Regions from separate parts of the Streptomyces sp. NPDC093064 genome, predicted to be linked through region 2. Evidence: riboswitches for the same ligand, from Rfam matches in the RefSeq annotation. Region 2 holds a riboswitch; each other region holds the start of a gene.

Region 1 (7,823 bases), on a different contig from region 2:
GCGCAAGGGCATCAAGGCGCCGCTCGTGCCGCTGGCGGTCGGCGGCGCGGCCATGGTGGTCGCCGGGTACGTCCGGGGCGCAGAGGGCGCCTGGGTGGCGATGGCGTTGACGGCGCTCGCGGTCCTGGTCTGGCGCATGACGGAACCGCCGGAGGGTTACCTCAAGGACGTCACGGCCGGTGTCTTCGCGGCGTTCTACGTGCCGTTCCTGGCCACGTTCGTCGCGATGATGCTGACCGCGGACGACGGTCCGCGCCGTGTGCTGACGTTCCTCGCGCTCACGGTGGTCAGCGACACGGGCGCGTACGCCGTCGGCTGGCGCTTCGGCCGGCACAAGCTCGCCCCGCGCATCAGCCCGGGCAAGACCCGTGAGGGCCTGTTCGGCGCGGTGGCCTTCGCGATGGTGGCCGGCGCGCTGTGCATGCAGTTCCTGATCGACGACGGCGCCTGGTGGCAGGGCCTGCTGCTCGGCCTCGCGGTCGCCGCCACCGCCACCCTCGGCGACCTCGGCGAGTCCATGATCAAGCGGGACCTGGGCATCAAGGACATGGGCACCCTGCTTCCCGGCCACGGGGGCATCATGGACCGCCTCGACTCCCTGCTGCCCACCGCGCCGGTGGTCTGGCTCCTGATGGTCCTCTTCGTCGGCTCCGCCTGAACCCACGACCACCGAGCCCCCACCTCGCCGGGTGGGGGCTCGACGCCGTTCACCGCTTGGACCACGTGCCGGGCCTGACGTTAAAATCCTCCCCATGGGGCAGGCTCGGCTGGGGGATGACGGCACATATCACGGCGATCTGCGGTGCCGATGGTGCGAAGCCCTCCTCAAACAGGACGGACGGCGCAAGCCACGGCTGTACTGCGGTGGCTGGCATCGGACGAAGACGTACGCGGCCTGGGCCGGCACACTGATCGCCGGCCTCTTCTGACCCGGCCCTGCGTACCGCCTCCTCCCTTCGCCCCGGCCTTGACCTGGAGCCCGCTTTGCCTCTGCCGACGGGTACCACCCGCCCGATATCCCTGCTCCTGTCGACTGCGCTGGCGGCGGCAACGCTCACCGGCTGCGCGTTGGTGGAACTCGCAGGGGACTGCGAGGGGACCGAGGACCGGGTGAAGGAGATGGCGGCGCTCGACATCCTCGACTCCCGGCCCGCCGGGGCCACCGTCGCCCGGGGCTTCGAGAAGGTCGACGCCGGCTGCTGGGCGGACAGCGGCGATGTCTCGGTGTATGCCAACCGGACATACGCCTTCCCCGGCACACAGGCCGAAGTGGCCGCGTACTACCAGACGGCGGCGGTACGGGACGGATGGAATCCGGACTCCGAGGCCTTGCCCGATGACCTGTGCTTCGCCAGAGAGAACAAGGTCCTGCAGATCGTCTTCCTCACCGCCGAGGGCCTTGCGGAGGACGGTCACGGAAGCCGCCCCGACCTCACCACCGGGGCCGGCTACTCGATCAACATCGACTCGTTCGTGAGCAGCGGCGTCGAGGCGGGCTGCTAGAACAGGCCCCAGGCGGCACGCGGTAAGACCTTCTCCACTTCATCAAGCACCCGTCGTCACTTCGCTCCTCCGGGTGGGCGCGGACGGCCGGCGGCGCGGAGGAGCGGTTGTCAGAGCCCGCCTGGAACACCTCGCGCGGGGGTAGCGGCGGGGCGGCCTCGAACCACGGCCTGCGGATCCGTTCCCATCGACAGCAGCCGCCGCAGGACGTGCTAACGGAGCGGACCGGCTCCCTTGGGCTTCGGTCCGCTCCGCTGCGAGTGACTAGTAGTGACCAAAATCAGTAACCGTGCCTGCCGCGTTCGCCGCGTTCGCCGCGTTCGCCACGCTCGCCGCGTTCGCCGCGTTCGCCACGCTCGCCGCGTTCGCCGCGTTCTCCGCGCTCTCCGCGTTCGCCACGCTCTCCGTGGCCACGGTGGCCCCCGTGGCCGTGGCCGTGGTCATGGCCACGGGCGGGGAAGAGAACATTGAAGATCGCCATGGCGCTCCTCCTGAATATGCCAGAGGCATATGAGACATGCTTGAAGGTGATACGTCCCAGGGTGGGAATTGGATGGCGTTTTGAGTCAAAAGACGGCAAAGGGGCCGTCCGAGAGTGATCAGCGGCGACCAGTGACGACCACTGACGGCAGTGCGAACGGCAGCGGTCAGCCCGGTACGGCAGCGACAGCCGTCGGGTTATAGCCATGTGGCCCGATCGCACTCATCATGAGCGGCATGCAGAGTGTCCAGGTGGGAGCAAGAACCGGCAAGAGTGGGAGCAAGAACAGGCAAGACACGGGGATCGCTTGGTAGAACCTCGGTCTTCTTGTTCGCGGCGGGGAGCTTTGACGCGGGGATTTACCTCGCCGAGTTGATCACGGATGGTGACCGCTGGGTCCAGATGCTCGAGTCCGCTTCTGCCCTGCTGTTCCTAAGCTGGATTGCCGGAGCCGTGGGCTGGGTGCCACGGTGGCTCGCGCCACGACGGTTTTCAAGGTTGTGTGGGGCACGCGGCTCTGCGACGCAACCCCCACGCCCTGAACCGACTGCTCACGAAGATACCGACGCCGATGGACAGCGCGATCGGCACGACGTCGAGGGTCACGTGGCGGCCCCCGGCTGCCAACGACGCCAGAAACGCGATCGCCGTGAGGGTCGCGGCGGCCGCGGTGAGGAAGACGGCTATCTCGGCCCACCACATCGCCCGCGTCGGTTGAGTTGTCATGCCGATGTTGTACATCGCGCATCTGGCTGCTGTACAGCAGGGAAGTACAGCAACCCCGTGCCCAGGACCGACCGTTGCCAACCCCAAGCAACCAGCCGACGCGCCCGGCCGACCTCAGCGGCCACCGTGCCCATAGTTCGCATCGAGGGGATCAGCCGCGACGAGCGGACCCCGCCGCTCGATCACTCGCCGCCATATCAGCGGGTACCGAGCGGTCGGCAGCCCAGGTGTGCGATCAGGCAGCCTTTGCCCGGCTGACGATCAAAGCGAACAGGGCTGCACCAACGGGTACCCCGACAATCGCGCCTACCTGGAACCCCACCTGGAGCGTGGGGGAGAGCCACGCCTGCGCTGTGAAGCCGAGCCCTGCCATCACGAGCACGGCCACGAGAGCGACGGCACATCCAACGCGTCGGCGCGGCGGCTCGGCGAGGTAGAGCCCGAGCATCGGGGCAGCGGCGAACACCTGGACCGCGAAGGTGAGCGTTCTATCGACCCCGTCTTCGAAGTGCCAAAGCGCCAGAGCCAGGACTCCCCAGACAGCAAGACCGAGCAGAGCACGCAATGCGACGGAGACGACCGCAACCCACGCTCGACGGCGAATCGGGACAGTCTCGGGGCCTTGCTCTCTCGTCACGCCGAGAGGTTAGTGGTCGTACGGGACAGTGCATGGCCCTGGGTCTTTTGAGTTCCCCCGCTCGACATGAGCTGTGCCCGGCGGAGCCGAACATCGTCTTGCGTGCCACAGCCCGCAGCCGCACTCTCCTGGTGCGCTGATCACAGACCTTCGGATCCGGCGTAGCTCACGGCCGTGATCGCGGCACGACAAGCGCATGGATCAAGGTATATCGGCGGTGCTCGGAGCGAGTGTCGGTGTGCCCGGGACAGTGGGAACGGCCGTTCTGACGTATCCAGCGGCCCGCAAGCATGCCTATGACCAGGGAAGCGTCACCCACCGCAGCACGCTCAGGACCGAGCGTCGAGAGGCGTACCTCGCGTCCTGCGACAGTCCCGGCTCGGGCCGCCCCTGGGCCGTCCGAGGGGGACCGGCGGCGACGGATGGCGACCACCGGCGACAGGTGTCCCGACCGGCAGCCCCAGGTCACCGGATTTGATCTGCGACACTGGTACAGCCATGCCTAAGCCCGGAGAACTCACTTTCGTCGCCCCGCGCGGTGCCAAGAAGCCGCCGCGGCACCTTGCCGATCTGTCGCCCGCTGAGCGCAAGGAGGCCGTCGCCGCGATCGGCGAGAAGCCGTTCCGTGCCAAGCAGCTCGCGCAGCACTACTTCGCGCGGTACGCGCACGACCCGGAGCAGTGGACCGACATCCCCGCCGGATCCCGCGCCAAGCTCCAGGAGGCGCTGCTTCCCGAGCTGATGACGGTCGTACGGCATCTGTCGACCGACCAGGGGACCACCCGCAAGACGCTGTGGCGCCTGTTCGACGGCACGCTCGTGGAGTCGGTGCTCATGCGCTACCCGGACCGGGTGACCATGTGCATCAGCTCGCAGGCGGGCTGCGGCATGAACTGCCCGTTCTGCGCCACGGGACAGGCCGGGCTCGACCGGAACCTGTCCACCGCCGAGATCGTGCACCAGATCGTGGACGGGATGCGCGCCCTGCGGGACGGAGAGGTCCCCGGTGGTCCCGCTCGCCTGTCGAACATCGTCTTCATGGGCATGGGCGAGCCGCTCGCCAACTACAACCGCGTCGTCGGCGCCATCCGCGCCCTGACCGACCCCGAGCCGGACGGGCTCGGCCTGTCCCAGCGCGGGATCACCGTATCGACGGTGGGCCTGGTCCCGGCCATCCACCGGTTCTCCGACGAGGGCTTCAAGTGCCGGCTCGCCATCTCCCTGCACGCGCCGGACGACGAACTACGCGACACGCTCGTCCCGGTCAATACGCGGTGGAAGGTGCGGGAGGTGCTCGACGCCGGATTCGAGTACACCGCCAGGTCCGGGCGCCGGCTGTCCATCGAGTACGCGCTGATCCGGGACATCAACGACCAGGCGTGGCGCGGCGACCGGCTCGGCCGGCTGCTCAAGGGCAGGCCGGTGCACGTCAACCTCATCCCGCTGAACCCGACGCCCGGCTCCAAGTGGACCGCGTCCCGCCCCGAGGACGAGAAGGCCTTCGTCGAGGCGATCGCCGCCCACGGTGTGCCGGTGACCATCCGGGACACCCGCGGTCAGGAGATCGACGGCGCCTGCGGTCAGCTGGCTGCCACCGAAAGGTAGCCGGACGGTAGGCTGATACCGCACACATCTTCATATTCCGACAGGGGAGCGCCACAGCGCTGAGAGTGCGGCACCGGCCGCAGACCCTCTGAACCTCGCCCAGGTCATTCTGGGTAGGAAGTTCGGTCATCACTCAAGCTGTTGTGCCCTGCCCGGGTGTCCCTCGCGGATCCCGGGCAGGGCCGCGTCTCTTCCTGGCCAACCCCCAGGAGGACTTCAGTGCACACCAAGACGTTCGCCGTCGTGGCGGTCGGGCTCGGCCTGGTCACGCTGTCGGCGTGCGGTTCGTCGCCGGGCGACAAGAGTTCGGCCGGCTCCAGGACGGTGACGCTGGTCAGCCACAACTCGTGGGCCGCCTCCAAGAGCGTCATCGCGGACTTCGAGAAGAGCTCCGGCTACAAGGTCAAGGTCCTCGAGGACGGCGACGCCGGCCAGGCCGTCAACAAGGCCATCCTCACCAAGGACAACCCGCAGGGCGACGTCTTCTTCGGCGTCGACAACACGCTGCTGTCCCGCGCCCTGGACAACGGGCTGTTCCAGTCGTACGAGCCGAAGGGTTCGGACCTGATCCTGCCGCAGTACCGCGTCGACGAAGCGAAGCACCGGGTCACGCCCATCGACACCGGCGACATCTGCGTCAACTACGACAAGAAGTACTTCGCCGACCACAAGCTGACCCCGCCCGCCTCGTTCGACGACCTGGTCAAGCCGGAGTACAAGAACCTCCTCGTCACCGAGAACGCCGCCACCTCCTCGCCCGGCCTCGGCTTCCTGCTCGGCACCGCCGCGCAGTACGGGGACAAGGGCTGGCAGGACTACTGGAAGAAGCTCAAGGCCAACGGCGTCAAGGTCGTCGACGGCTGGGAGCAGGCCTACAACCAGGAGTTCTCCGGCTCCGCCGGCGGCAGGAAGGCCAAGGGCGACCGTCCCCTCGTCGTCTCCTACGCCTCCTCGCCGCCCGCCGAGGTCATCTACGCCGACCCGCGGCCCAAGACCGCGCCGACCGGCGTCGCGCAGGGCACCTGCTTCCGCCAGGTCGAGTACGCCGGACTGCTGAGCAACGCCGGGAACACCGAGGGCGGCAAGGCGTTCCTGGACTTCCTGATCACCAAGAAGTTCCAGGACGACATGCCGCTGAACATGTTCGTCTACCCGGTGCGCGAAGGCGCCCAAGTGCCCCCGGAGTTCGTGAAGTACGGCCCCCAGGCCAAGGACCCCGAGACCATGGTCCCCGCCAAGATCGCCGCCAACCGTGACCAGTGGGTCAAGTCGTGGACCTCGCTCGTCCTCAGGTAGGCCGCGGACGCGGCCGCCGGACGGGGAACGCGGCGCGGCTCGGTCTCATGGCCGTGCCCGTCGCGTTCTTCGCGGTGTTCTTCGCCTACCCCGTGGTCGCGATCGTCCGGCGCGGCCTGGAGGCCGACGGGGCCTGGCAGTTGGGGCGGATCGCCGATGTGCTCGGACAGTCCGACATCCGGCACGTCCTGTGGTTCACCACTTGGCAGGCGCTCGCCTCCACCGTGCTCACCCTGCTCGTAGCCCTGCCCGGCGCCTATGTCTTCGCGCGCCTCGACTTCCCCGGCCGGCAGGTTCTGCGAGCCGTCGTCACCGTGCCGTTCGTGCTGCCCACGGTCGTGGTCGGCACTGCGTTCCTCGCGCTGGTCGGGCGCGGCGGCCTGCTCGACGAACTGTGGGGCGTACGGCTGGACACCACGGTCTGGGCGATCCTGCTCGCCCACGTCTTCTTCAACTACGCCGTCGTCGTACGGACCGTGGGCGGTCTGTGGGCGGGGCTCGACCCGCGCCAGGAGGAGGCGGCCCGGATGCTCGGCGCCTCGCCGCTCGCCGCCTGGCGGAAGGTCACCCTGCCCGCGCTGGCGCCCGCGGTCGCCGCCGCCGCACTCATGGTCTTCCTGTTCACGTTCACCTCCTTCGGTGTGGTGCAGATCCTCGGCGGCCCCACCTTCTCCACCCTCGAGGTGGAGATCTACCGGCAGACGTCCGAGATCTTCGACCTGGCCACCGCCGCGGTCCTGACGCTCCTCCAGTTCGCCGCGGTGGGCGCGATCCTCGCCGTGCACGCCTGGACCGTTCGGCGCCGCGAGACCGCGCTGAAGCTGGTGGACGCCTCGCTGACCGCCCGCCGGCCGCGCGGTGCCGGGCAGTGGACGATGCTGGCCGGTGTCCTCGCCACCATCGCCGTCCTCGTCGTACTGCCGCTCGCCGTGCTGGTGCAGCGGTCGCTCACCGCGCCCGGGTTCGGCTACTACCGGGCGCTGACGAACGCGGACGGCGGCACCTTCCTGGTCGCGCCGATCGACGCCGTCGGCACCTCCCTGAGCTATGCCGCCGCGGCGACCGCCATCGCCGTGGTGATCGGCGCGCTCGCCGCCGCGGCCCTCACCCGCCTCCCTCACTCTCGCCTTCGCTCCAACGGGGGGACCCCCATCGCGGCCCGGCTCGTACGCGGCTTCGACGCGCTGCTGATGCTGCCGCTCGGGGTCTCCGCGGTGACCGTCGGCTTCGGCTTCCTGATCGCCCTGGACCGCCCGCCGCTGGACCTCAGGCAGTCCTGGATCCTGGTTCCGCTGGCGCAGGCCCTGGTCGGCGTGCCCTTCGTCGTACGGACCATGCTCCCCGTGCTGCGCGCGGTGGACGTACGGCTCCGGGAGGCGGCGGCCGTGCTCGGGGCCTCGCCGTGGCGGGTGTGGCGGGAGGTCGACCTGCCCCTGGTACGGCGGGCGCTGCTGATCGCCGCCGGGTTCGCCTTCGCGGTGTCGCTGGGGGAGTTCGGGGCGACCGTGTTCATCGCGCGCCCCGACCGTCCGACGCTGCCGGTCGCCGTGGCGCGGCTGATCGGCCGGCCCGGAG
Region 2 (7,823 bases):
GCGACGGGCACATGGCCGCCGATCGGGTTGCGGGAGGGACCGGGGAGGGGGCGGGACCGCTGACTGCTCACCCGTTCAGGGTGTCACGTGCCCGGCGGCCGGTGGCCGCCGGGCCGCCGTCACCGGATGGTGATCGTTATCGTCGAGCCCTTCGGCGCCCGGTCTCCGCCCTTCACCGACTGCTTCTTGACGGTGTCGCCGAACAGCCCGAGCAGCCCGCGGTCCTCCTGCACCTGGAAGCCGGCCTTCTGCAGGGTGTTCTTCGCGTCGCCGACGCTGTTGCCGGTCACGTCCGGCACCTCGACCATCTCCGGGCCCTTGGACAGCGTCAGCGTGACGGTGTCGCCCTCGGCGGCCTGGCTGTCGCCCGTCGGGCTCTGCCGGGCGACCCGGCCCTTGTCGTACTCGGAGTTGACCTGCTCGGAGGAGATCCGCACCTTCAGGCCGGCGTCCCGAAGCTCGGACCGCGCCTGGTCCAGGTCGTCGCCGGTGACGTCCGGCACGTCCACCGCGTGGCCCTTGCTGACGGTGAGCGCGATCGCCGAGCCGGCCCGCCGCTCGGTGCCCGCCTCGGGGTCCGTGCCGATCACGACGTCGCGGGGGACGTCGTCGCTGAACTCCCGGCTCACCATGCCCGGCTCCAGGCCCTCCTTCTTCAGCAGGGTGTGCGCCTCGCCCAGCCGGTGGCCCTTCAGGTCGGGCACGCGCACGGTCTCGGGCCCGTCGGAGACCGTGAGCGTCACCGAGCCGTGGCTGCGGATCCGGGCGCCCGCCCGCGGGTCGGTGCCGATGACCGTGCCGCGCCCGACCGTGTCGCTGTAGGCGTGCTCGACCCGGTCGACGCCGAGACCGGCTTCCTTGAGCCGCTCCCTGGCCTGCGCCTCGGTCTTCGCCAGCAGCGGCGGGACCTTCGTGAACTGGCCGGAGTTGATGTACCACACGCCCCCGCCGGCCCCGAGGACCAGCAGGACGGCGACGACCACCGTGAGCAGTGTGCGCCGGGGCGGCCCGGGGCGCCGCGCGCCGGTCGGCGGCGGTGCGGGCGGGGGCGCCTGAAGACGGCTGGTGCGGTTGAGGGCGGCCTCGGACCGCGTGCCGTCCTCACCGGTCTTGCCGTCCCCGCCGCGGATCCGCGTCGTCAGCGCGCGCGGGATGACGCTCGTACGGTCCTCCGCGTTGTCGTGCTCCGCGGTGAGGGCCTGCGGCGGCAGTGCGTCCAGTTGGTCCTGGCCGAGCGCGGACCGCGCCTCGCGGACCCGCGCGAGCAGCGCGACCGCGTCGTGCGGCCGGATGTCCGGGGTGCGCGCGGTGGCCTCCGCGACCAGTTCGTCCAGCTCGAAGGCCAGTCCCGGCACGGCGGCCGACGGGGGCGGCACGTCCTCGTGGAGGTGCTGGTACAGCACCTGGGCGGGGGACTCCCCCTGGTGGGGCTTGCCGCCGGTCAGCATCTCGTACAGCACGACCCCGCAGGCGTACACGTCGACCCGGGGGTCGGCGGCGCCGCGCTCGATCTGCTCCGGCGCGAGGTAGGAGACGGTGCCGAGGACGGCACCGGTGGTGTTCGTCACCGTGTCCACGGACCGGACCAGCCCGAAGTCGGCGACCTTGACCCGGCCGTCGTCCCCTATCAGGACGTTCTCCGGCTTCATGTCGCGGTGCACGAACCCGGCCCGGTGCGCGGCCCCCAGCGCGGCGAGCACCGGCTCCAGGATGTCCAGCGCCGCGCGCGGCTGGAGCGCCCCGCGCTCGCGCAGCACGTCGCGCAGGGTGCAGCCGGCCACGTACTCCATGGCGAGGTACACGTACGACCCGTCCGTGCCCTGGTCGAAGACCTGCACGACGTTCGGGTGGGCCAGCCGCGCGACCGACTTGGCCTCCCGGATGAACCGCTCCACGAACGAGCCGTCGGCCGCGAGCGCGGGGTGCATCACCTTGAGCGCGAGGACCCGGTCCAGGCGGGTGTCCAGGGCCCGGTAGACCGTGGCCATCCCGCCGACGGCGATCCGCGCGTCGACGCGATAACGGCCGTCGAGCACCTGCCCGACGAGAGGGTCCTGAAGGGTCGTATCCACGCAGGCGAGTCTACGAGCCGTCACGGACACACTCGGATCGCGGACGCTGTCGGGGCAGGACTGAAGCCGACCTGTGACGCGGCCCACGCACCCGTGAAACGGGGCGACGGCCTAGCTAGAACGCGGGCCGCTCCGGGTCCAGCCTGGCCAGGCCCTCCGCCGGGGACGACGCCTCCGCGAAGTGCCGCTTGGGGATCCGCCCGGCCAGCCGGGCCAGCCGCCCCGCCTCCACGGCGGACCGCATCGCCGCGGCCATCATCACCGGCTCCTGCGCCCGCGTCACCGCGGAGGCGAGCATCACCCCGGCACACCCCAGCTCCATGGCCAGCGCCACGTCCGAGGCCGTACCGGCCCCGGCGTCCAGGATCACCGGCACGCGCGCGTGCTCCACGATCAGCTGGAAGTTGTGCGGGTTGCGGATACCGAGCCCGGACCCGATGGGCGAGCCCAGAGGCATGATCGCGGCGCAGCCCGCGTCCTCCAGCTTCCGCGCCAGCACCGGATCGTCGTTCGTGTACGGCAGCACCGTGAACCCGTCGTCGACCAGCGTCTCCGCCGCGTCCAGCAGCTCGATCGGGTCCGGCAGCAGCGTGCGCTCGTCGGCGATCACCTCCAGCTTCACGAGGTCCGTGCCCAGCGCCTCCCGCGCCAGCCGGGCGGTGAGCACCGCCTCACCCGCGGTGAAGCAGCCCGCGGTGTTGGGCAGCACCCGGATCCCGAGCGACTCCAGCACCGACAGCACGGAGCCGTGCACCGAGGGGTCCACCCGCCGCATCGCGACCGTGGTCAGCTCCGTGCCGGAGGCCGTGAGCGCCCGCTCCAGCACCTCCAGGCTGGGCGCGCCGCCGGTGCCCATGATCAGCCGGGAGGTGAAGGACGTACCACCGAGGACGAAGGGATCGTCGGCCATCGCTCAGCCTCCCTGGACGGCGGTCAGCACTTCGACGCGGTCGCCCTCGGCCAGGGCCGTGGACGACCACCGCGCGCGCGGGACGACGGTCTCGTTGAGGGCGGCGGCCACCCCGGAGGGCGCCGCGCTCAGGGCCCGCACGACGGTGTCGAGGGACGTGCCGGGCGTGACCCGGCGGGGCTCGCCGTTGACGGAGATGTTCATACGGGCTGCTCCGTGAGTGCCGTGGCATGAAAACGCCTGGGGGAGAAGGGGCGGACCTCGTCCGGCAGCTCGCCGGTGGACAGGACGTGCGCCATGGCGTCACCGGTGACCGGCGTGAGCAGCACGCCGTTGCGGTAGTGCCCGGTGGCCAGCAGCAGGCCGTCCAGCCCGGTCGGGCCGAGCATCGGCGCGTTGTCGGGGGAGCCGGGCCGCAGTCCGGCCCGGGTCTCCGTGAGCGGCAGCTCGGTGATCCCGGGCACCAGCTCGTGCGCGTCGCGCAGCAGCTCGTACACGCCGCCCGCCGTCACCGTCGTGTCCCAGCCCAGTTCCTCGCTCGTGGCCCCGACGACCAGCTCGCCGCTGAGCCGCGGCACCAGGTAGACCTGGCTGCCGCGCACCACGGCCCGCACGGTACGGCTCAGGAACGGCGCGTAGCGCTTCGGCACCGCCAGCCGCAGCACCTGCCCCTTCACCGGCCGCACCGGCGGCAGCACGTCGTCCGGGACGCCCGCGAGCCGTCCGCTGTGGCTGCCCGCGGCGAGCACCACCTGGTCCGCGGCCGGCGCGGTGCCGTCGCGCAGCACACAGCCCGTGGCCCGGTCGCCTGCGAGGGTGAGCCGCTCGGCCCAGCCGCGGTGGAAGACCACGCCCGCCCGCTCGCAGGCCGCGACCAGGGCGCCGGCGAGCCGCCGCGGGTCGATCTGGTGGTCGCCGTCCACCCGCAGCCCGCCGCGCACGCCCGGCGCGAGCATCGGCTCGAGCCGGCGGCACTCCCGTCCGGACAGCCACTCGGAGTCCAGGCCCGAACGGCGCTGAAGGTCGTGCAGTTCCCGCAGGTGGGCGCGGTCGTCGGCGTCCAGCGCGACCGCGAGGGTGCCACAGCGGCGGTAGCCGAGGTCGTGGCCGGTCAGCTCGGTCAGCTCGGCCACGAAGTCCGGGTAGTGGCGGGCGGAGGCCAGGTTGAGCCCGAGCAGGGTCTGCTCGCCGTAGTGCAGTTCGGTGACGGCGGCCAGCATCCCGGCGGCCACCTGTGCGGCCCCGCCGCCCGGCTCGGGGTCCACCACGGCCGTGGCGAACCCGTGCTGCGCGGAGCGCCAGGCCGTCACCAGCCCGATGATGCCGCCCCCCACGACGAGGACGTCTGACGTACGTGGCAACGACATGGGCGTCCAGCCCCTCCCTTCGCCGGCATGACCCGGATCAGGTTCGTACGGTCGGAGGCCGCCAGCCTCCCTCTCAGCCCGGTGCGTCCGGGCTCCCGCGAGTGCTTGTACGGTGGCCACCCTAGCCCGCAGTGCATTGCCCCGGTAAGGGAGCCTCCCGCCATGACCCGCCCGCCCGTCTCCCGCCACGACTCTCGGGCGGGCGGCTCCACCCGGCCCTTTTCCTCGCTCGACGGCCGCGTTCTCGCCCCGGTCGCCGACCAGGCCCCGGGCCAGGTGGGCACGCGCACCCGCTTCACGTATCACGAGCGGAACGGGGAGATCTGGGCCGAGTACGCGGGCGGCGACGTCGTACGCGGCCATCTGTTGGGTACCAGGGAAAGTGACCGGCTCGACTTCCGGTACGTCCAGCTCAAGCAGGACGGGACCACCTCCTCCGGGCACTGCGTGTCGACGGTGGTCGAACTGCCCGACGGGCGGGTGCGGTTGGAGGAGACCTGGCGCTGGGAGTCGCAGCCCGGCAGCGGGACGAGCGTGGTGGAAGAGGTTGTGGAGCAGGCCACCTGGCCCGCCCCTGACTGACGGTTTGTCAGTTGACTTATGGTGATCAGGTGAGCGACCAGACGCAGGAACAGGGCACATCAGGGCCGCGGCGCGTAGTCGTCGCGGGCGCGGGCATGGCCGGCGTGCAGACCGCGGTCGCCCTGCGCGAGCAGGGCTTCACCGGCACCGTGACACTGATCGGCGCCGAACCCCACCAGCCCTACGACCGGCCGCCGCTGTCCAAGGCCGTCCTGCTCGGCAAGGCCGAGGGCTCCGCCTTCGACATCGACTTCGAGGCGCTCGGCCTCGAACTGAGGCTCGGCTGCGAGGCGCTGGCCGTGCGGCCCGACGCGCATGTGCTGGAGACCTCGGCGGGGCCGGTGCCGTACGACGTGCTCGTCCTGGCCACCGGTGCCGAACCGATCCGGCTGCCCGGCGTGGAGGGCGTCCCCGGGGTCCACCTGCTGCGCACCCTGGACGACGCCGAACGGCTGCGGCCGGTGCTCACCGAGCAGCACGACATCGTGGTCGTCGGCGCGGGCTGGATCGGCGCCGAGTTCGCCACCGCCGCGCGCGAGGCGGGCTGCGTCGTGACCGTCGTGGAGGCCGCGGACCGGCCGCTCGCGGGGGCGCTGCCCGCGGAGGTGGCCGAGCCGATGACCGCCTGGTACGCCGACAGCGGCGCCGAACTGCGCACCCACGCGCGCGTGGAGCGCGTCGAACCCGGCGCGGTGGTGCTCGACGACGGCACGCGGCTGCCCGCGGGCGCCGTCGTGGTCGGCATCGGCGCGCGCCCCGCCACCGGCTGGCTGGCCGGCTCCGGCATCGAGCTGGGCCGGCACGGGGACGTGCTGGCCGACGACCACCTGCGCACGTCCGTGCCGGACGTCTACGCGGTCGGCGACTGCGCCTCCTTCCCCTCGGGAAGGTACGGCGAGCGCCTGCTGATCCACCACTGGGACAACGCGCTCCAGGGCCCGCGCACGGTCGCGGCCGACATCGTCGGCCTCACCCCCGTGGTCTACGACCCGGTGCCGTACTTCTGGTCCGAGCAGTTCGGGCGCTTCGTGCAGTACGTCGGCCACCACACGTCGGCCGACACCGTCGTCTGGCGCGGCGATCGCACCGGACCGGCGTGGACGGTCTGCTGGCTCCGCGAGGGCCGGCTCGTCGCTCTGCTGGCCGTCGGCCGACCGCGGGATCTGGCGCAGGGGCGGCGGCTGATCGAGTCCGGCACGCCCATGGATACGCGGCTGCTGGCGGACCCGGCGAGGCCCCTGAAGACGGCGACGGCGTGAGGCACGCGGCCCCGGGTGGACGGGCCTGGCTTCCGAGTGTCAGTGGCAGATGGCACGCTTGTGTCCGTGACCGAGATTGACACAAAGATCGATGCTCTCGTCCCTGCCTGGCTCACCCTTCCCGACATCGCCGAACAACTCGGCGTCGAGGTGACACGTGTGCGTCAGCTGGTCAAGGAGGGCCAGCTCATCGCCGTACGCCGGGGTGAGAACCGCGCACTGCACGTCCCCGCCGCCTTCATCGACGGCGACAAGGTCGTCAAGGGCCTGTTCGGCACCCTGACGCTCCTGAGGGACGACGGCTTCACGGTCGAAGAGATGATCGAATGGCTGTTCACCCCCGACCCGACCCTGCCGGGCACCCCCGCCCAGGCCCTGAGTGAGAACCGCGGCACAGAGGTGAAGCGCCGCGCCCAGGCCCTCGCCGTCTGACCCGGCCATCCGCCTGAGCACCCGGCCCCGGCCTCCGGCCGGGGCCCCGGTGTTTCCGTCGGCCGGGACGGCGGGGCGGGTAGGGTCCGTCCGAGTGGTCGGACGAGCCACCCAACCGACGAGCCGGGGGGAACCCGCGTATGCCTGAGACCGCCGCCATAGCCGACGCCCGTCACCGGCTCGGTGACGCGCGCCTGTATCTGTGCACGGACGCCCGGAGGCGGCAGGGGGACCTGGCCGAGTTCCTGGACGCGGTGCTGGCGGCGGGCGTCGACATCGTGCAGTTGCGGGACAAGGGCATGGAGGCCGGGGAGGAGCTGGACCGGCTGGCGGTGTTCGCCGACGCCTGCGCCCGGCACGGCAAGCTGCTCGCGGTCAACGACCGGGCGGACGTCGCCCACGCAGCCCGTGCCGATGTGCTGCATCTGGGGCAGGGGGACCTTCCCGTGCCCGCCGCCCGCCCGATCCTCGGCGACGGCGTCCTGATCGGCCGGTCCACGCACGCCGAGGACGAGGCCGCCGCCGCGGCCGTGCAGGACGGCGTGGACTACTTCTGCACCGGACCCTGCTGGCCCACGCCCACCAAGCCCGGCCGTCCCGCACCCGGCCTCGACCTGGTTCGGTACACCGCCTCGCTCGGCACCGACCGGCCCTGGTTCGCCATCGGCGGCATCGACCTCGGCAACCTGGACCAGGTCCTGGAGGCCGGCGCCCGCCGTGTCGTCGTGGTCCGGGCGATCACCGCGGCCGACGACCCCGGAGCGGCGGCGGCCGAGTTCGCCGCGCGGCTGCGGCAGGCGGGGTAGGGGCGGCGTGACACGGCCGGACGCGACGGCCGGTCGTCTCATAACCCGGACAGCCGACCCGGCCCGACCCGCTCATTTCCGGCCCCGTTGTCCGAAGGGTGGACAAGAAGCCGACAATTCACGCAAATTTCCGGGGCTCGGTTGGGAGACCGCCGCGCCCTGGATAGCCTGCCAGTATGGCCCTCGGAACCGCATCCACCAGGACTGATCGCGCGCGCACCGTGCGTGACATGCTCGCCACCGGCAAGAGCACGTACTCCTTCGAGTTCTGGGCGCCGAAGACGGCGAAGGGCGAGCGCAGCCTGTGGAACGCGCTGCGCAGGATCGAGGCCGTCGCCCCCGACTTCGTCTCGGTGACGTACGGTGCCGGCGGCTCCACCCGCGCGGGCACGGTG
Region 3 (6,036 bases), on a different contig from region 2:
GGAACTACGCTGTCGACATCAAGTCGATCCTCCAATCAGGTAATTCACTCAATCTCGTGCGACTTCGTGTCGCACCCCATCGCTCGTGGTAGAGCCTGATCAGCTCGGCTGCGGGGTGGGTGCGGGGATCGGTCAGGGTCGTGACGAGGCGGTAGGCGCCGGTGCGGCGTCCCTGAGAGGTGCTGACGGTGATTTCGTCGATGACGCGAGCGTCTCCCGGAGTCTGTGCCGGGAGACGCTGAGACGTCAGAAGATCAGTCCGCAATTGGCAGATACAGCCGGTTACCCTGCGCCGCGAACTCGGCGGACTTGGCGAGCATTCCGGTAGCCACCTCATCTTCGCTGGTCACAGCCCCACCAGGACCGAATCGCTCTGTGATGCTTCTACTAATCTTCATCGAGCAGAACTTCGGGCCGCACATCGAGCAGAAGTGGGCCGTCTTGGCGGGTTCCGCCGGGAGCGTCTCGTCGTGGAACTCCCTTGCCGTGTCCGGGTCGAGGGAGAGGTTGAACTGGTCCTCCCACCGGAACTCGAAGCGGGCGTCGGACAGGGCGTCGTCCCACTCCTGCGCGCCCGGGTGCCCCTTGGCGAGGTCGGCCGCGTGGGCGGCGATCTTGTAGGTGATGACGCCGGTCTTGACGTCGTCGCGGTTGGGCAGGCCCAGGTGCTCCTTGGGCGTGACGTAGCAGAGCATGGCCGTGCCCCACCAGGCGATCATCGCGGCGCCGATGCCGGAGGTGATGTGGTCGTACGCCGGGGCGACGTCCGTCGTCAGCGGGCCGAGCGTATAGAACGGAGCCTCATCGCAGATCTCCTGCTGAAGGTCGATGTTCTCCTTGATCTTGTGCATCGGGACGTGCCCCGGGCCCTCGATCATGGTCTGTACGTCCAAACGCCTGGCGATCCGGCCGAGTTCCCCGAGCGTGCGCAGTTCCGCGAACTGCGCCTCGTCGTTGGCGTCCGCGATCGAACCGGGCCGGAGTCCGTCGCCCAACGAGTACGTGACGTCATAGGCCGCGAGGATCTCGCAGAGCTCCTCGAAGTTCTCGTAGAGGAACGACTCCTTGTGGTGCGCCAGGCACCAGGCGGCCATGATCGAGCCGCCGCGCGAGACGATGCCGGTCTTTCGGTTCGCGGTCAGCGGCACGTAAGCGAGGCGTACCCCGGCGTGGACGGTCATGTAGTCCACGCCCTGTTCGGCCTGCTCGATGACGGTGTCCTTGTAGATCTCCCAGGTCAGTTCCTCGGCCTTGCCGTCCACCTTCTCCAGGGCCTGGTAGAGCGGGACCGTGCCGATCGGGACGGGGGAGTTGCGCAGCACCCACTCACGGGTGGTGTGGATGTTGCGGCCGGTGGAGAGGTCCATGACCGTGTCGGCGCCCCAGCGGGTCGCCCAGGTCATCTTCTCCACCTCCTCCTCGATGGAAGAGGTCACCGCGGAGTTGCCGATGTTGGCGTTGACCTTCACCAGGAACCGCTTGCCGATGATCATCGGCTCGATCTCCGGGTGGTTGACGTTGGCCGGCAGCACCGCGCGGCCCGCCGCGATCTCCTCGCGGACGGTCTCGGGAGCAACGTTCTCCCGGATGGCCACGAACTCCATCTCCGGCGTGATCTCCCCGCGGCGCGCGTAGGCGAGCTGCGTCACCGTTCCTCCGTCGCGACCGCGACGCGGCTGGCGCGGCCGTCCCGGGAACACCGCGTCGAGGTTGCGCAGACCGCCGCGTGGCGAGGTGTGCTTGATCCCGTCGTCCTCGGGGCGGACGGGACGGCCGGCGTACTCCTCGGTGTCGCCGCGGGCCACGATCCAGTTCTCCCGCAACGGCGGCAGGCCCCTGCGGACATCGGTGCCCACGAGTGGATCGGTGTACGGGCCGGAGGTGTCGTACAGCGTGACGGACTGCTCGTTGGTGAGGTGCACCTGACGGACCGGCACTCGCAGATCGGGGCGTGAGCCCTCCACGTAGCCCTTGTGCCAGCCGATGGACTTCCCAGCCTCCCCGTCGGAAGCGTCGGAAGCGATCCGCTCCGCGTCGCTGGAGATCTGCTTGGAGGCAGGCGTGCGTACGTCCTTGTTGGTCATGAGACCTACTCCCTACGCCGGCATTACCCGGTAACAGGTTCGGCGGTCGACGCAGCGGTATCCGTCTGCCGGCGTTTCCTGTGAAACATCGCACGTTCCACGTGAAACATCGCAAAGACGGAGGTCAGCGCCCTCTCAGCCCGGTGCTCCGAGCTCCCGCGTGTGCAAAGGTGCCTCCACGCTAGCGTCATTTGTGGCGCGGTGAACAGTGGGCCTGTGCCGTTCTTGCGATGATCGGGCGGTGACCACGACAGAGCAGTTCCCCCATCCGCCGCCCGAACCCCGACGCGGACAGGACGTCCGGCACGGCCAGGAAGCCACCGCCGCCGGCCACGGACACGGCCCCGCGACCGGCGGCGGCCACGGCCCGGGCAGCAGTACCGGCCACAGCCCGGGGAACGGCACCGGGCACGGTCCGGGAAGCGGTGGCGGACACGGGCACAGCCACAGCCACGGGCCGGCCGCACCCGTGTCGAAGCACCTCCGCAAGGTGATCGCGGCGATCCTCATCCCGTTCGCCGCCGTGGTAGCGGCCGGACTCGTCGTGCTGTGGCCGGGTGGCGCCCCGTCGCACGAGCGCACCGGCGTGGGCTTCGACCGGCAGACCCAGCAGGCCACCGTCGTCGAGGTGCTCGAGGTCAGCTGCCGGTCGGTGAACGCCTCCGGGGACACACCGACCGGCGACACCTCCACTGCCGAGGGGTCCTCCGCACAGCAGCAGCAGTCCGGGAGCTGCAAGAAGGCCACGATCCGGGTGGACGCCGGCAAGGACAAGGGCCGTACCTTCACCGAGGTCGTGCAGCCCGACCAGTCCCGGCAGCTGCACCAGGGCGAGAAGGTCGTGGTCGCCTACGAGCCCTCGGCACCCAAGGACTTGCAGTATTCGGTCACCGACGTCAACCGGCACTTCCCGATGACGCTGCTGGCCGGTCTCTTCGCACTCGCCGTCGTGGTCGTCGGGCGGATGCGGGGCGTCATGGCGCTGGTCGCGCTGGCCATCAGCTTCCTGGTGCTGAACCTCTTCGTCCTGCCCGCGATCCTGCAGGGCTCGAACCCGCTGGTCGTGGCGGTGGTGGGGGCCAGCGCCATCATGCTGATCGCGCTGTACATGTGTCACGGCCTGTCCGCCCGTACCTCGGTCGCGGTGCTCGGCACGCTGATCTCGCTGATGCTGATCGGCTTCCTGGGCTCGCTGTTCATCGGCTGGGCCGCGCTGACCGGCAACACCGACGACAGCACCGGTCTGATCCACGGCCTGTATCCGTCGATAGACATGAGCGGCCTGCTGCTCGCCGGTGTCATCATCGGCTCGCTCGGCGTCCTGGACGATGTGACGGTGACACAGACCTCGGCGGTCTGGGAGCTGCACGAGGCCAACCCCGCGATGGGCTGGCGCGGGCTGTACCGCGCGGGCATCCGCATCGGACGCGACCACATCGCCTCCGTCGTCAACACCCTCGTCCTCGCGTACGCGGGTGCCGCGCTCCCACTGCTGCTGCTGTTCTCCATCGCGCAGAGCAGCGTGACGACCGTCGCCACCAGTGAGCTCGTCGCGGAGGAGATCGTGCGCACGCTGGTGGGCTCGATCGGCCTGGTCGCCTCCGTGCCGGTCACCACGGCGCTGGCGGCACTCGTGGTTTCGGCCGATCGCCCGGGACGGGCGCAGGCCGCGGCGCAGGCCACCCTGCCCGCTCCGGCGCGCGGTGGAAGGGGCAGGCGCCGCAGGCGCTGACTCCGTGTGCGGGGGCCGCTTGGGCGGCCGACGAAGCGTTCCTGCACCCCCTGAGGCCGTGGCGAAGCGCTACACCACCGCCCGCGTCCGCTGCCGTGACGCCTCAGCCCGCGCTCTGTTCCTCCGCCAGGATGCGGTCCAGGGCTTCGTCGAGGTGGGCGTCGAAGTCGGCCAGCGCACCCTCCTGGCCCAGGGGCACCAGCTTGTCCGTACGGTCCAGGAACGCCACCAGCGGCGCCGTCGAGGAGCGGAACAGCGCCCGGTCGCCGCCGACCTGAAGCCGGATCAGGACCTCGCTCAGCGAGTCGCGGTCAGCCGGTGAGATGCGCACATCACCGTCCCCGCACGGCGTCCCCACCCCGTCGATCAGCAGCTCCCGGCCGAACGCCCAGGTCACCGGGGCGTCTCCGGGCAGATGGAAGGTCAGCCGTACGGCATAGGGATCACAGGTCTCGTACCGCAGCTCCACCGGGATGCGGAAGGAGAGCTCCTCGGACACGAGAAAGCTCATCATGACCTCTGCCTGTACGGACTCGCGCATCGCTACCCCGTTGTTTGCCGTCGACTGGCCGGGAATCCATCCCGTGACAATGGTGCATCTTGCTGAACGTACACATCAGATCACAAGGAGTGAGTTTTCAGATACTGATAGAGAGCGCCAGGGAGCCCAGACGCCGTCCCACCTCGTGTTGCAGCCGACGTGCGGCGGGCAGCAGCCGGTCCACCTGATGGGCCGGCAGGGAGAGGGCGATCGCGGCCGCCGTGGTGCCCACCGTGATGGGAATCGCCGCGCACACCGCCCCCAGCGCGTACTCCTGCCGCTCGGTCACCGGCTCCATCGGCCGAGCCCGTTCCAGGCGCCGCAGCACCGTGTGCTCGTCACGGACCGTGTACGGGGTGAGCGACCGCACGGGGTAGCGGTCGAGGTGGTCGCGGCGGGCCCTGTCGTCCAGCTGGGACAGCAGGCACTGGCCGATCGCGTGCGCGTGCCCGGTCTCGCGGAAGCCGGCCCATTCCTCGACCGCCGGGATGGCCGCGGTGGCGGATACGCACATGAGCTCGATCTCGCCCTCGCGGTACATCGCGTAGTACAGCGGCGCTCCGATGGAATCCCGCCACTGGGCGAGCGCCTCGACAATCGTGGTGCGACGTTTCTGCGCCGCTCCGCTGCTACTCAGCCGCTCGGCGGCCTCACCCAGGAAGAACAGGCCCCGGTCGCGGCGCAGATAGCCCTCGTGGACGAGGGTGCGCAACAGGTGGTAGGCGGTGGGCAGGGCCAGGCCCGTCTCACGGGCGAGCTGCTTGGCGGGCGCTCCGTGCTCGTGCCGCGCGACGGTCTCCAGCAGGCGCATCGCGCGCTGCACGGATCCGATGAGGGTGGGGGGCTGCTGGGGGCTGGGCTGCTCCGGGACCGTGGCCCTGGGCCGTTCCAAGGGGGCCGACGAACGCGGCTGCGCCGGGAGGGCCGTCGAGCGGGACGGCCCCCGGGGTGCGGGCGGCGCGTGCCGTTCTGCGGGTGCGGTGTCAACCGTGGCCAAGGGGTCACTCCCGTAGCGCGAGGGGGGCAGCCGTGCGGGGAACACGAATGGGGGTGTACGCCGCCCGCGGGGGCCGACCCCCGCATCGATCCCCGGACCTTATCCGCCTGTCACCGCACACGGACGGCTTGTCCGGGAAACTTCCCTCCCGCGAGGGAAACGGCGATTCCCGTTACCGGTTCACCGGCGCCCTCCGGCACTCACCAGTCGCTGCGTGAGGACGACCCCGCCATGAACTTCCGCACGATGTAGATCAGCCCGCCGACCAGCGCGACGAAGATCAGCACCTTGAACAGCAGCCAGACCACGAAGCCGATCACGCTCGCTATCACGCCGCCGAAGACGACCAGAGCGATGACGGGCACCGCGATCCACTTCACCCACCACGGCAGACTCGCGAAGATCTCTCGCATTGTCCTCGTCCTCATCTCTCCGCCGGCGCGGTGCCGGGCCCTGTCGGCATCCCGCACTCCCCGGTGCGGGCCCTGTCGATGTTCTGCACTCGATGCTAGAGCCGGGAGGGCGCCCCGCGGAGCCCTCGCACCCCTTGTCCTGCCCTGACCGGTCCCCTAGGGAACCCCGAGACGCCGCCTCAGGCTTCCGGGGGAGAGAACACCACCAGGACCCGAAGATCCTCGCTGATGTGGTGGAACTTGTGGGCGACCCCGGCCGGCACGTACAC

The links. A riboswitch is a leader RNA that binds a small molecule or an ion and turns the genes downstream of it on or off. The one in region 2 is predicted to bind thiamine pyrophosphate.
Region 1: another riboswitch for thiamine pyrophosphate. It lies ahead of ACIQFZ_RS13080 (thiamine ABC transporter substrate-binding protein); the one in region 2 lies ahead of thiO (glycine oxidase ThiO).
Region 3: another riboswitch for thiamine pyrophosphate. It lies ahead of thiC (phosphomethylpyrimidine synthase ThiC); the one in region 2 lies ahead of thiO (glycine oxidase ThiO).

The regions. Positions count from the first base shown of each region.
Region 1 covers NZ_JBIVPK010000008.1:208,233-216,055, forward strand. Annotated here, with positions in the region: gene ACIQFZ_RS13050 (phosphatidate cytidylyltransferase) at 1-658, shown strand, start outside; gene ACIQFZ_RS13055 (hypothetical protein) at 985-1,503, shown strand; gene ACIQFZ_RS13060 (hypothetical protein) at 1,793-2,017, shown strand; gene ACIQFZ_RS13065 (hypothetical protein) at 2,477-2,725, opposite strand; gene ACIQFZ_RS13070 (hypothetical protein) at 2,946-3,347, opposite strand; gene rlmN (23S rRNA (adenine(2503)-C(2))-methyltransferase RlmN) at 3,846-4,952, shown strand; TPP riboswitch at 4,985-5,090, shown strand; gene ACIQFZ_RS13080 (thiamine ABC transporter substrate-binding protein) at 5,172-6,248, shown strand; gene ACIQFZ_RS13085 (ABC transporter permease) at 6,296-7,823, shown strand, end outside.
Region 2 covers NZ_JBIVPK010000007.1:140,225-148,047, reverse strand. Annotated here, with positions in the region: gene ACIQFZ_RS11565 (deoxyribonuclease IV) at 1-71, opposite strand, end outside; gene pknB (Stk1 family PASTA domain-containing Ser/Thr kinase) at 120-2,072, opposite strand; gene ACIQFZ_RS11555 (thiazole synthase) at 2,188-2,982, opposite strand; gene thiS (sulfur carrier protein ThiS) at 2,986-3,186, opposite strand; gene thiO (glycine oxidase ThiO) at 3,183-4,349, opposite strand; TPP riboswitch at 4,347-4,458, opposite strand; gene ACIQFZ_RS11540 (hypothetical protein) at 4,512-4,931, shown strand; gene ACIQFZ_RS11535 (NAD(P)/FAD-dependent oxidoreductase) at 4,961-6,190, shown strand; gene ACIQFZ_RS11530 (Rv2175c family DNA-binding protein) at 6,257-6,622, shown strand; gene thiE (thiamine phosphate synthase) at 6,763-7,428, shown strand; gene metF (methylenetetrahydrofolate reductase [NAD(P)H]) at 7,605-7,823, shown strand, end outside.
Region 3 covers NZ_JBIVPK010000020.1:333-6,368, forward strand. Annotated here, with positions in the region: gene thiC (phosphomethylpyrimidine synthase ThiC) at 255-2,084, opposite strand; TPP riboswitch at 2,077-2,254, opposite strand; gene ACIQFZ_RS23360 (YibE/F family protein) at 2,326-3,816, shown strand; gene ACIQFZ_RS23365 (SsgA family sporulation/cell division regulator) at 3,920-4,357, opposite strand; gene ACIQFZ_RS23370 (IclR family transcriptional regulator) at 4,455-5,249, opposite strand; gene ACIQFZ_RS23375 (DUF5326 family protein) at 5,555-5,767, opposite strand; gene ACIQFZ_RS23380 (cupin domain-containing protein) at 5,947-6,036, opposite strand, start outside.